Regions from separate parts of the Streptomyces sp. NPDC021080 genome, predicted to be linked through region 2. Evidence: riboswitches for the same ligand, from Rfam matches in the RefSeq annotation. Region 2 holds a riboswitch; the other holds the start of a gene.
What was found. Region 2 has a riboswitch for thiamine pyrophosphate ahead of ACH4S8_RS24855 (thiamine ABC transporter substrate binding subunit). Riboswitches for the same ligand answer to the same signal wherever they lie in the genome.
Positions count from the first base shown of each region.

Region 1: it holds a riboswitch for thiamine pyrophosphate, as region 2 does, so the genes downstream of both, thiO (glycine oxidase ThiO) here and ACH4S8_RS24855 (thiamine ABC transporter substrate binding subunit) in region 2, are expected to answer to the same signal.

Region 1 is NZ_JBIRQM010000007.1:220,117-225,721, reverse strand. Features, by position in the region: gene thiO (glycine oxidase ThiO) at 1-1,160, opposite strand, end outside; TPP riboswitch at 1,158-1,270, opposite strand; gene ACH4S8_RS19260 (hypothetical protein) at 1,323-1,700, shown strand; gene ACH4S8_RS19255 (NAD(P)/FAD-dependent oxidoreductase) at 1,733-2,971, shown strand; gene ACH4S8_RS19250 (Rv2175c family DNA-binding protein) at 3,036-3,407, shown strand; gene thiE (thiamine phosphate synthase) at 3,499-4,158, shown strand; gene metF (methylenetetrahydrofolate reductase [NAD(P)H]) at 4,287-5,210, shown strand; gene ACH4S8_RS19235 (hypothetical protein) at 5,267-5,605, shown strand, end outside.
Region 2 is NZ_JBIRQM010000010.1:121,294-126,898, reverse strand. Features, by position in the region: gene ACH4S8_RS24875 (hypothetical protein) at 102-548, opposite strand; gene ACH4S8_RS24870 (CPCC family cysteine-rich protein) at 1,037-1,369, shown strand; gene ACH4S8_RS24865 (DUF4262 domain-containing protein) at 1,587-2,129, opposite strand; gene rlmN (23S rRNA (adenine(2503)-C(2))-methyltransferase RlmN) at 2,446-3,552, shown strand; TPP riboswitch at 3,648-3,753, shown strand; gene ACH4S8_RS24855 (thiamine ABC transporter substrate binding subunit) at 3,878-4,936, shown strand; gene ACH4S8_RS24850 (ABC transporter permease) at 5,047-5,605, shown strand, end outside.

The DNA.
Region 1 (5,605 bases), on a different contig from region 2:
TGCAGCTCCGTGCGGGCCGTGGCGCCGAAGCGCAGGGGGGTGAAGGGGCGGGCTTCGGCGGGGAGTTCGCCGGTGGTCAGGACGTGGGCCATCACGTCGCCGGTCACCGGCGTCAGCAGCACGCCGTTGCGGTGGTGGCCGGTGGCCAGCAGCAGTCCGTCCAGCGCGGTCGGGCCGAGCAGCGGCGCGTTGTCGGGCGAGCCGGGGCGCAGCCCCGCGCGGGTCTCCGTGAGCGGCAGCTCCGTGATCCCGGGGACCAGCTCGTGGGCGTCGCGCAGCAGCTCGTACACGCCGCCCGCCGTCACGGTGGTGTCCCAGCCCAGCTCCTCGCTGGTCGCGCCCACCACGAGCTCGCCGTTCTCGCGCGGCACCAGGTAGACGTGGCTGCCGCGCACCACGGCCCGCACGGTGCGGTTCAGGAAGGGCGCGTACCGCGGCGGCACGGTCAGCCGCAGCACCTGCCCCTTGACCGGGCGCACCGGCGGCACGGCGTCGTCCGGGATCCCCGCCAGACGCCCGCTGAGGCTGCCACCGGCGAGCACCACCCGGTCCGCGCCGAGTTCGGTGCCGTCCGTGGTCACGATCCCGGTGGCCCGCTCCCCCGCGACGGTCAGACGCTCCGCCCAGGTCCGGTGCACGGTCACCCCGGCCCGCTCGCACGCGGTGACCAGGGCGGCGGCGAGGCGCCGCGGGTCGATCCGGTGGTCGCCGTCCACCCGCAGACCCCCGCGCACGCCGGGCGCGAGCATCGGCTCCAGACGGCGGCACTCACGGCCGCTCAGCCACTCCGACTCCAGCCCCGAACGGACCTGCAGCGCGTGCAGTTCCCGCAGATGGGCGCGGTCGTCGGCGTCCAGCGCGACGGCCAGCGTGCCGGACCGGCGGTAGCCGAGGTCCTGGCCGGTCGCCTCGGTGAGCTCGGCGGCGAAGTCCGGATAGCGGCGCGCCGAGGCGAGGTTGAGGCCCAGCAGGGTCTCCTCGCCGAAGTGCAGCTCGGTGACGGCGGCCAGCATCCCGGCCGCGACCTGGGCGGCCCCGCCGCCCGGCCCGGGGTCCACGAGCGCGGTGGTGAGCCCGCGCTGCGCGGCCCGCCAGGCCGTGACCAGACCGATGATCCCGCCCCCGACGACGAGGACGTCCGACGAACGTGCAGACGACATGGGCGTCCAGCCCCTCCCTTCGCCGGCATGACCCGGATCAGGTTCGTACGGTCGGAGGCCGTCCAGCCTCCCTCTCAGCCCGGTGCGTCCGGGCTCCCGCGAGTGCTTTACGTTGGCCACCCTAGCCCGCCCCCGTCCGTCTCAGTAAGGGAGCCTCCGCCCATGGCGCGACCGCTCGACGGCCTCGTCCTCGCCCCCGTCGCCGACCAGGCCCCGGGCCAGGTGGGCACCCGCACCCGGTTCGCGTACCACGAACGGGACGGCGTGGTCTGGGCCGACTACGCGGGCGGCGACGTCGTCCGAGGACACCTCGTGGGCACCCGCGAGGGTGACCGCCTCGACTTCCGGTACGTCCAGCTGGGGCACGACGGGACCACCGCGTCGGGCCACTGCGTGTCCCTCGTCGTGGAACTGCCCGACGGGCGGGTGCGGCTGGAGGAGACCTGGACGTGGGAGTCGCGGCCCGGCGCCGGGACGAGCGTGGTCGAGGAACTGCGCGAGACCGGTCGTGTGGAACAGGTCACCGAGCACGTCCGCTGACTGACGGGTTGTCAGGTGCTTATGGTGATCGGGTGAGCGATCAGACGCAGGCACAGTCCCAGTCGCACGGGCTCACGGCACGGCGGGTCGTGGTGGTGGGCGCGGGCATGGCCGGGGTGCAGACCGCGGTCGCCCTGCGCGAGCAGGGCTTCCCGGGCACCGTCACCCTGATCGGCGCGGAGCCGCATCAGCCCTACGACCGGCCGCCGCTGTCCAAGGCCGTCCTGCTGGGCAAGGCCGAGGGCTCCGCCTTCGACGTCGACTTCGAGGCCCTGGACATCGACCTCAGACTGGGCAGCGAGGCGCTCGGCGTGCGCCCCGGCGACCATGAACTGGACACGGACGGCGGACCCGTCCCGTACGACGTCCTGGTCGTCGCCACCGGCGCCGAACCGATCCGGCTCCCCGGCGCCGAGGGCGTGCCCGGGGTGCATCTGCTGCGCACCCTGGACGACGCCGACCGGCTGCGTCCCGTCCTCGCCCGGCAGCACGACATCGTGGTGGTCGGCGCGGGCTGGATCGGCGCCGAGTTCGCCACGGCGGCGCGCGAGGCGGGCTGCGCCGTCACCGTCGTCGAGGCCGCCGACCGGCCGCTCGCCGGGGCGCTGCCGGCCGAGGTGGCCGCGCCGATGGCCGCCTGGTACGCGGACAGCGGGGCCTCGCTGCGCACCCACGCGCGCGTGGAGCGCGTCGAGCCCGGCGCCGTGATCCTGGACGACGGCTCCCGGGTGCCCGCGGACGCCGTCGTGGTCGGGATCGGCGCGCGCCCCGCCACCGCCTGGATCGCCGGCTCCGGCATCGAACTCGGCGCCCACCGGGAGATCGTCGCCGACGACCACCTGCGCACCTCCCTGCCGGACGTCTACGCGGTCGGCGACTGCGCCTCCTTCCCGTCGGGACGCTACGAGGAACGCCTGCTCGTCCACCACTGGGACAACGCCCTCCAGGGCCCGCGCACGGTCGCCCTGAACATCGTCGGCCAGACGCCCGCCGCCTACGACCCCGTGCCGTACTTCTGGTCCGAGCAGTTCGGCCGTTTCGTGCAGTACGTCGGCCACCACGCGCCCGCCGACACCCTGGTGTGGCGCGGCGACCCCGCGGGCGCCTCCTGGTCGGTGTGCTGGCTCCGCGAGACGCGGCTCGTCGCCCTCCTGGCGGTGGGCCGCCCGAGGGACCTCGCCCAGGGCCGCCGCCTGATCGAGGCGGGTGCCATCATGGACCCGGAGCTGCTCGCGGACCCGTCGAGGCCGCTGAAGGGCGCCACGGCCTGATCCCTCGCACCGGGTCGGACGCCCTCGGCTTCCGACTGTCGGTCCGGGATGGCAGGCTTGTCCCGTGACCGAGATTGACGCAAAGACCGATGCTCTCGTCCCCGCCTGGCTCACCCTCCCCGACATCGCCGAACAGCTCGGCGTCGAGGTGACGCGCGTCCGGCAGCTGGTCAAGGAAGGCCAGCTGATCGCCGTACGCCGTGGTGAGAACCGCGCGCTGCACGTCCCCGCCGATTTCATCGACGTGGCCGAGCAGAAGGTGGTCAAGGGCCTGGCCGGCACCCTGACCCTCCTGCGGGACGACGGTTTCTCCGACGAAGAGGCCCTGGAGTGGCTCTTCACCCCCGACCCGACCCTGCCCGGCACCCCCGCGCAGGCCCTGAGCGAGAATCGCGGCACGGAGGTGAAGCGCCGCGCCCAGGCGCTCGCCGTCTGAACCAGTTCGAGACCGTCCGGCACGGGGAGCGCGGCGGCGGGACCATCCCGGCCGCCGCGCTCCCCGCGCACCGACAACGGGGGACCCACGCATGCCCGAGACCGCCGCCACGACCGCGCGGGACCGCCTCGCCGACGCCCGCGTCTACCTCTGCACGGACGCCCGCAGGCGCCAGGGAGACCTGCCCGAGTTCCTCGACACGGTCCTGGCGGGCGGCGTCGACATCGTGCAGCTGCGCGACAAGGGCATGGAGGCGGGGGAGGAGCTGGAGCACCTGGAGGTCTTCGCGGACGCCTGCGCCCGGCACGGCAAGCTCCTCGCGGTCAACGACCGGGCGGACGTGGCCCACGCCGCCCGCGCCGACGTCCTGCACCTGGGTCAGGGGGACCTCCCGGTTCCCGCGGCCCGCGCGATCCTCGGCGACGAGGTGATCGTCGGCCGCTCGACGCACGCCGCGTCCGAGGCCGAGGCCGCCGCCGTCCAGGAGGGCGTGGACTACTTCTGCACCGGCCCGTGCTGGCCCACCCCCACCAAGCCCGGCCGCCACGCACCCGGACTCGGTCTGGTCCGCCACACGGCCGCCCTCGGCACCGCCCGTCCCTGGTTCGCGATCGGCGGCATCGACCTCGGCCGGCTCGACGAGGTGCTCGAAGCGGGCGCCCGCCGCGTCGTCGTCGTACGGGCGATCACCGACGCGGACGATCCGGGCGCGGCGGCGGCGGAATTCGCGAAGCGGCTGCGCGAGGCGTAGGCCCGCGGGCCGCCGGCACGGAGCGTTCCGGCGGGGCCGCTGTCCGAGGGGTGGACAAGAACCCGGCAGATCGGACAAATGCCAGCGGTTCGGTTGGGTGACCGACTCCCTCTGGCTAACCTGCGAGTATGGCCCTCGGATCCGCTTCCACCAGGACTGACCGCGCACGCACCGTGCGCGACATGCTCGCGACCGGCAAGCAGACCTTTTCCTTCGAGTTCTCGGCGCCGAAGACCCCCAAGGGCGAGCGCAACCTGTGGAACGCCCTGAGGCGGGTCGAGGCCGTGGCCCCGGACTTCGTCTCCGTGACCTACGGAGCCGGCGGCTCCACGCGGGCCGGCACGGTCAAGGAGACCGAGCAGATCGTCCTCGACACGACCCTCACCCCGGTCGCACACCTCACCGCGGTCGATCACTCCGTCGCGGAACTGCGCAACATCATCGGGCAGTACGCGGACGCGGGCATCCGCAACATGCTCGCCGTGCGCGGCGACCCGCCCGGCGACCCCATGGGCGAGTGGGTCCCGCACCCCCAGGGTCTGACCTACGCGGCCGAACTCGTGCGCCTCATCAAGGAATCCGGCGATTTCTGCGTCGGGGTGGCGGCCTTCCCGGAGATGCACCCCCGGTCCACGGAGTGGGACCTGGACGTCTCGCACTTCGTCGACAAGTGCCGCGCCGGCGCCGACTACGCGATCACGCAGATGTTCTTCCAGCCGGAGTCCTACCTCCGTCTGCGTGACCGGGTGGACGCGGCGGGTTGCGTGACGCCGGTCATCCCCGAAGTCATGCCCGTGACAAGTGTGAAGATGTTGGAACGGCTGCCCAAACTCTCGAACGCTTCGTTCCCGGACGTCCTGAAAGAGCGGATCCTCACAGTCAAAGACGATCCGGCGGCTGTACGCTCCTTGGGGATCGAGTTCGCGACGGAGTTCTGCGCGAGACTGTTGGCCGAGGGAGTCCCCGGACTGCACTTCATCACGCTCAACAACTCCACGGCGACGCTGGAAATCTACGAGAATCTGGGCCTGCATCACCCGCAGCAGGCCTAGACCGGTCGCACCCGCGTACGACACACTGCGTAGCGGCCACTGGGAGAGGGGCGTACATGGGCTTGACGGTCCTCTATCTGGCATTCGGCATCGTCGCGCTGTGGCTGCTCGGCGAGGTGCTGCTGCAGTACAAGGCGCGGCTGCGCTTCAGGCTGCTCGCCTTCGTCGGCTTCCTCGGTGTGGTCCTCGGCGTCCTGATGCACTCGGTCGTCGTCATCGGCCTGGGCGCGGCCGCCTTCACGGTCGGCCAGACGTACGTGACGCTGTCGTTCCGCCAGGGCTTCGCGCAGGGCTGGGCCATCAAGGGCCCCGGCGCGGAGGACAGGCCCGGCAAGCCCAGCAAGCGCCGCCGCGGCGAGCCGGAGGAGGCCGACGAGCTCGAGGAGAGCCCCGAC
Region 2 (5,605 bases):
CGCGTACCGGCTTGCCGTCCGGACCTGCCTCGGGTGCGGGCGGTGCTTCGAACGAGCGAGTCGGCAAAGCCCGCATCACGCCCGGCTCGACGAGGTTCTCGTCAGGTGAGGTTGCTCACCCAGCCGGAGCAGGTGCCCGCAGTGATCGTCTTGGTGTCCCAGTGGCCCAGGCAGACGCGGAAGCGGATCGTGGCGCTCTCGGTGAAGTCCTTGTTCTTGTAGCGGTAGGTGGAGACGCCGTCAGCGTTGAAAATGCTGCCCCAGCGGCTCCCCACTTCCCAGTCCACGACGGCGGAGGAGCCGTCCGATTTCCCGTCGTAGACGAGGAACCAGTCGCCGGGAGGGGAGAAACAGGCCTGGTAGACGATGTCGCCGTCCTCCTTCTTGTTGGCGCACTTCACCCACTCGACTTCATTGGCGTAATCCTTGGCGGTCGCGCGCTCGATCTCACCACCGACGGCGTTTGCCTGGGTGACGGTGAGGAGAAGGGCGGAGGAGAGGGTGCCTGCGACGGCGCCTATGCGCTTGAGGCGGCGGTTCTTGATCACGCGATTCCTTCTGTGGATCGTGCCCAACTAGGCTTGTACAGCGAGGTGTTGACAAGCCAAGAGGCTAGCCACGACGGATGTGTCGATCAAGCACCTGTTCGATATGGTCACTTGACCGAGAGGGGGAACGCCACCTGACGGAGGCGTCCCCCGCGCGCTCGGGACTGCGAACGTGAAGGACGCAAACCTCTTGGTTCCACGCCTGCCGGGTGCTCCCGGTCAAGTTCCGCCGGACGGGACCTGGTTGGCGCCTCACCTCGGAGGCCGGAGGAACGACGCCGGTCCGGAGTACCCCCGACACCTCGGCAGCCGCAACAACCTCGCCGCCGTAGTGGCGTAGCGAGTGCGGGCCCGGGTGGAGAACGGCAACACGCTGATGGGCCGGTCGGCCCCGGGACGTCAGGCGGACACGGGCCGGCGGCTCTCCAGGTTTGTGCGACAGGGGTCCCGAGTGTTCTGAGCACCGATGCGGCAGTGACAATGCCGCCATGCTGGAACCCTTCATGAACGTTGTCGGTGGACCCGAAGACGGGCCGTACCGGTGCCCCTGTTGCGGCTACCTCACCCTGGGGCAACGAGGGGGCTTCGAGATCTGCCACGTCTGTTTTTGGGAGGACGACGGTCAGGACGAGCACGATGCCGATGAGGTCCGAGGTGGCCCGAACGGTTCGCTGAGCTTGACCAGGGCTCGGGAGACCTTTCGAACCGTCGGAGCTTGTGACCCCCGATTCACCCAGTCGGTTCGTGACCCGATCCCGGAAGAGCGTCCGGACAGCGGCCGGAGCTACGGCACCGGGACTCTGAAAAGCGCGTGGGAGTGATCTGCCCGTGCCCCTGCCGTGCCCGTTCGGTCGGGAAACAGCGGGGAGCCGCGGTCGCCGACGGACAACGCCCACGAGAACGGCTCCTGACCGAGTTACCTGGTCAGGAGCCGTTCACCTGCGGTGGGTGTGGGATCTGAACCCGCGGCGACTCGCGCCGCGACGGTTTTCAGGATCGCTCGAGCGGGTCGGCCCGACCATGGAGATTCCATCGACCTCACGTGATTTCGGTCCACGGGCCGGTGGTCTCCTCCTTTGGAATCCAGAGCAGTGGTTGCCCCGTGCGGCAGCGCTCGTCCGCTCCCTCTTCCCAAGGGAAGCGCCCGGCCTTGTCCGGCCAGAACAGCTGCGTGATCGGCAGCGGCGGGGTCTGGTAGAAGTCGATGCCTGCGCCGAAGAAGTCGTGGTACCAGCTGGGATGTACGGGCCGAATGGCCACGTCGTAGCCGTTGAGGACGTCTCCCCGGCGCTGGTCGGGCTCGAGCGGGTTGCCGTCACGTATCGCTGCCCCAGCGGCGTTCACCACGCGCATCGCGGTCTGCGACGGCAGGCCGAACACGCTTACCTCGGGACTGCGCAGTGTGTGCCAGAGACCGATGGAGTAGCCCCAGTCGCCGGGGGCGTCACCGCCGGCCACGCCCATGACGTGCCAGCCGAAGTCCGCGACGCTCTTGGCTGTGCGGCTGTCGCGTTCCTCCGACACGGGGCCGCCCCATTCCGTCGGGGCGCAGAGGAGGCAGAAGCAAGAGGCGTCGTCCATCCGAGGAGAATATGCCTGCTCGGACAGGAGGCCGTTTCCCGGGACAGGCGTACGGCAGCGAAGCACCGCAACCCCGGCAGCCGCCCCCGACCGGTAGCGTCCCTCCGGGGCTGTCGTGCTGCGCCATGGGGAGTCCGCGGACGATGTGGTGAGGGAGCGCATTGATCTTTGAGCGCACGTGGCGCGGACAGCGACCGCTGGGCCGTCTCTGGGCCGTGAAGCGTTGACCGACGGTGACAGGGGACGCCGGAGGGTGACAGGTCCCTCGTCCATCTGACCTGGGCGGGGTCAAACGATCTGCGACACTGGTAACGCCATGCCTAAGCCCGGAGAACTCACCTTTGTCGCGCCGCGCGGAGCCAAGAAGCCGCCGCGGCACCTCGCCGATCTCACGCCCGCCGAGCGCAAAGAGGCGGTTGCCGCGATCGGTGAGAAGCCGTTTCGTGCCAAGCAGCTCTCGCAGCACTACTTCGCCCGGTACGCGCACGACCCCGCCGAGTGGACGGACATCCCGGCCGCCTCGCGCGGCAAGCTCCAGGAAGCGCTGCTTCCCGAGCTGATGACGGTCGTCCGGCACCTGTCGACCGACCAGGACACCACCCGCAAGACCCTGTGGCGGCTCTTCGACGGCACGCTCGTCGAGTCCGTGCTGATGCGCTACCCGGACCGGGTGACCATGTGCATCAGCTCGCAGGCCGGCTGCGGGATGAACTGCCCGTTCTGCGCCACCGGACAGGCCGGCCTCGACCGGAACCTGTCGACCGGCGAGATCGTGCACCAGATCGTCGACGGAATGCGGGCGCTGCGTGACGGCGAGATCCCCGGGGGGCCGGCGCGGCTGAGCAACATCGTCTTCATGGGAATGGGCGAGCCGCTCGCCAACTACAAGCGCGTGGTCGGGGCGATCCGGGCCCTGACCGACCCCGAGCCGGACGGCCTCGGGCTCTCGCAGCGCGGTATCACGGTGTCGACGGTCGGGCTGGTCCCCGCCATCAACCGGTTCTCGGACGAGGGCTTCAAGTGCCGGCTCGCGATCTCCCTGCACGCCCCGGACGACGAGCTGCGCGACACCCTCGTCCCCGTGAACACGCGGTGGAAGGTGCGCGAGGTGCTGGACGCGGGCTGGGGGTACGCGGACAGGTCAGGGCGGCGTCTGTCCATCGAGTACGCCCTGATCCGCGACATCAACGACCAGGCGTGGCGTGGTGACCGTCTCGGGCGGATGCTCAAGGGCAAGCCCGTGCATGTCAACCTCATCCCGCTGAACCCGACCCCGGGCTCGAAGTGGACCGCGTCGCGGCCCGAGGACGAGAAGGCGTTCGTCGAGGCGATCGCGGCCCACGGTGTCACGGTGACCGTCCGGGACACCCGGGGCCAGGAGATCGACGGAGCGTGTGGTCAGCTCGCCGCGACCGAGCGGTAGTCTGAACCGAGCCGGGCCGTCGTCCATCGCGTGGTCCGGCGGCACCATCGCCGGACATGGACATGGACCGGCATCTTTCACCGTCCGACATCTTCATATTCCGACAGGGGAGCGCCACAGCGCTGAGAGTGCGGGACAGACCGCAGACCCTCTGAACCTTGCCCAGGTCATTCTGGGTAGGAAGTTCGGTCCTTACTCAAGCTGTTGCGCCCTGCCCGGGAACCGTCAGAGGTCCCGGGCAGGGCCGCGTCTCTTCCTGGTCACCCAGGAGGAATCAGTGAGCATCACCACCACCACGACCGGCAGCGGCAGACGGTTCGCGGCCATGGCCGTCGGCCTCGGCCTCGTCGCGCTGCCCGCACTGTCCGCGTGCGGCTCGTCCGGCGCCGCCGGCTCGGGCGACTCGAAGACGATCACGCTCGTCAGCCACGACTCGTGGCTCGTGTCGAAGAACGTGCTGGCGGACTTCGAGAAGCGGTCCGGCTACAAGGTCCGCGTCCTCAAGGACGGCGACGCCGGGCAGGCCGTGAACAAGGCCGTCCTGACCAAGGACAACCCCCAGGGCGACGTGTTCTTCGGCGTCGACAACACCCTGCTCTCCCGCGCGCTCGACAACGGGCTCTTCCAGCCGTACACGGCCAAGGGAGCGGACCAGGTCCTGCCCCCGTACCGGACCGACCAGGCCAAGCACCGGGTCACGCCCGTCGACACGGGTGACATCTGCGTCAACTACGACAAGGCCTGGTTCGACAAGCACAAGATCGCGCCGCCGCGGTCCTTCGACGACCTGGTCAAGCCCGCGTACAAGAACCTCCTCGTCACCGAGAACGCCGCCACCTCCTCGCCCGGCCTCGGCTTCCTGCTCGGGTCCGCCGCGCACTACGGCGACCAGAACTGGCAGGGCTACTGGAAGAAGCTCAAGGCCAACGGCGTCAAGGTCGTGGACGGCTGGGAGCAGGCCTACAACGAGGAGTTCTCGGGGTCCGCCGGCGGCAAGAAGGCCAAGGCCGACCGGCCGCTCGTCGTCTCGTACGCCTCCTCGCCGCCCGCCGAGGTCATCTACGGCGACCCCAAGCCCGCCACGGCCCCCACCGGGGTCGCGGACGGCACCTGCTTCCGGCAGGTGGAGTACGCGGGTCTGCTCAGCCACGCCAAGAACGCCAAGGGCGGCAAGGCGTTCCTGGACTTCCTGCTCACCAAGGAGTTCCAGGAGGACATGCCGCTCAACATGTTCGTCTACCCGGTGCGTGAGGGTGCGCGGGTGCCGGCCGAGTTCACGCGGTTCGGTCCGCAGGCCAAGGACCCCGAGACCATGGCGCCCGCGAAGATCGCCGCCGACCGCGACCAGTGGGTCAAGTCGTGGACCTCGCTCGTACTGAAGTAGCCGACAGGCCCGAGGCGGCCGACGGGGCCGGTGGAACAGGAGAGGCCGGCCCCGCGGACGCGGCCTCGCGCCGCGCGCGCCGCCGAGGGAACGCGGCGCGGTTCGCCCTGATGGCGCTGCCCGTCGCGTTCTTCGCGGTGTTCTTCGCCTACCCCGTCGCCGCGATCGTCTCGCGCGGGCTCCACGGGGACGGCGGCTGGCAGCTCGGCCGGATCTGGGACGTCGCGACCCGGTCCGACATCCGGCACGTGCTGTGGTTCACCACCTGGCAGGCGCTCGCCTCGACGGCGCTCACGCTGCTGGTCGCGCTCCCCGGCGCGTATGTCTTCGCGCGCTTCGACTTCCGGGGAAAACAGATCCTCCGGGCCGTGGTGACGGTGCCCTTCGTGCTGCCGACCGTGGTCGTCGGCACCGCGTTCCTCGCGCTGGTCGGCCGGGGCGGGCTGCTCGACGACCTGTGGGGCCTGCGCCTGGACACCACGGTGTGGGCGATCCTGCTCGCGCACGTCTTCTTCAACTACGCGGTCGTGGTGCGGACCGTCGGCGGGCTCTGGTCGCAGCTCGACCCGCGTCAGGAGGAGGCCGCGCGCATGCTCGGGGCCTCGCGCCTCGCGGCCTGGCGCAGGGTGACGCTGCCCGCGCTCGGGCCCGCCGTGGCCGCCGCCGCTC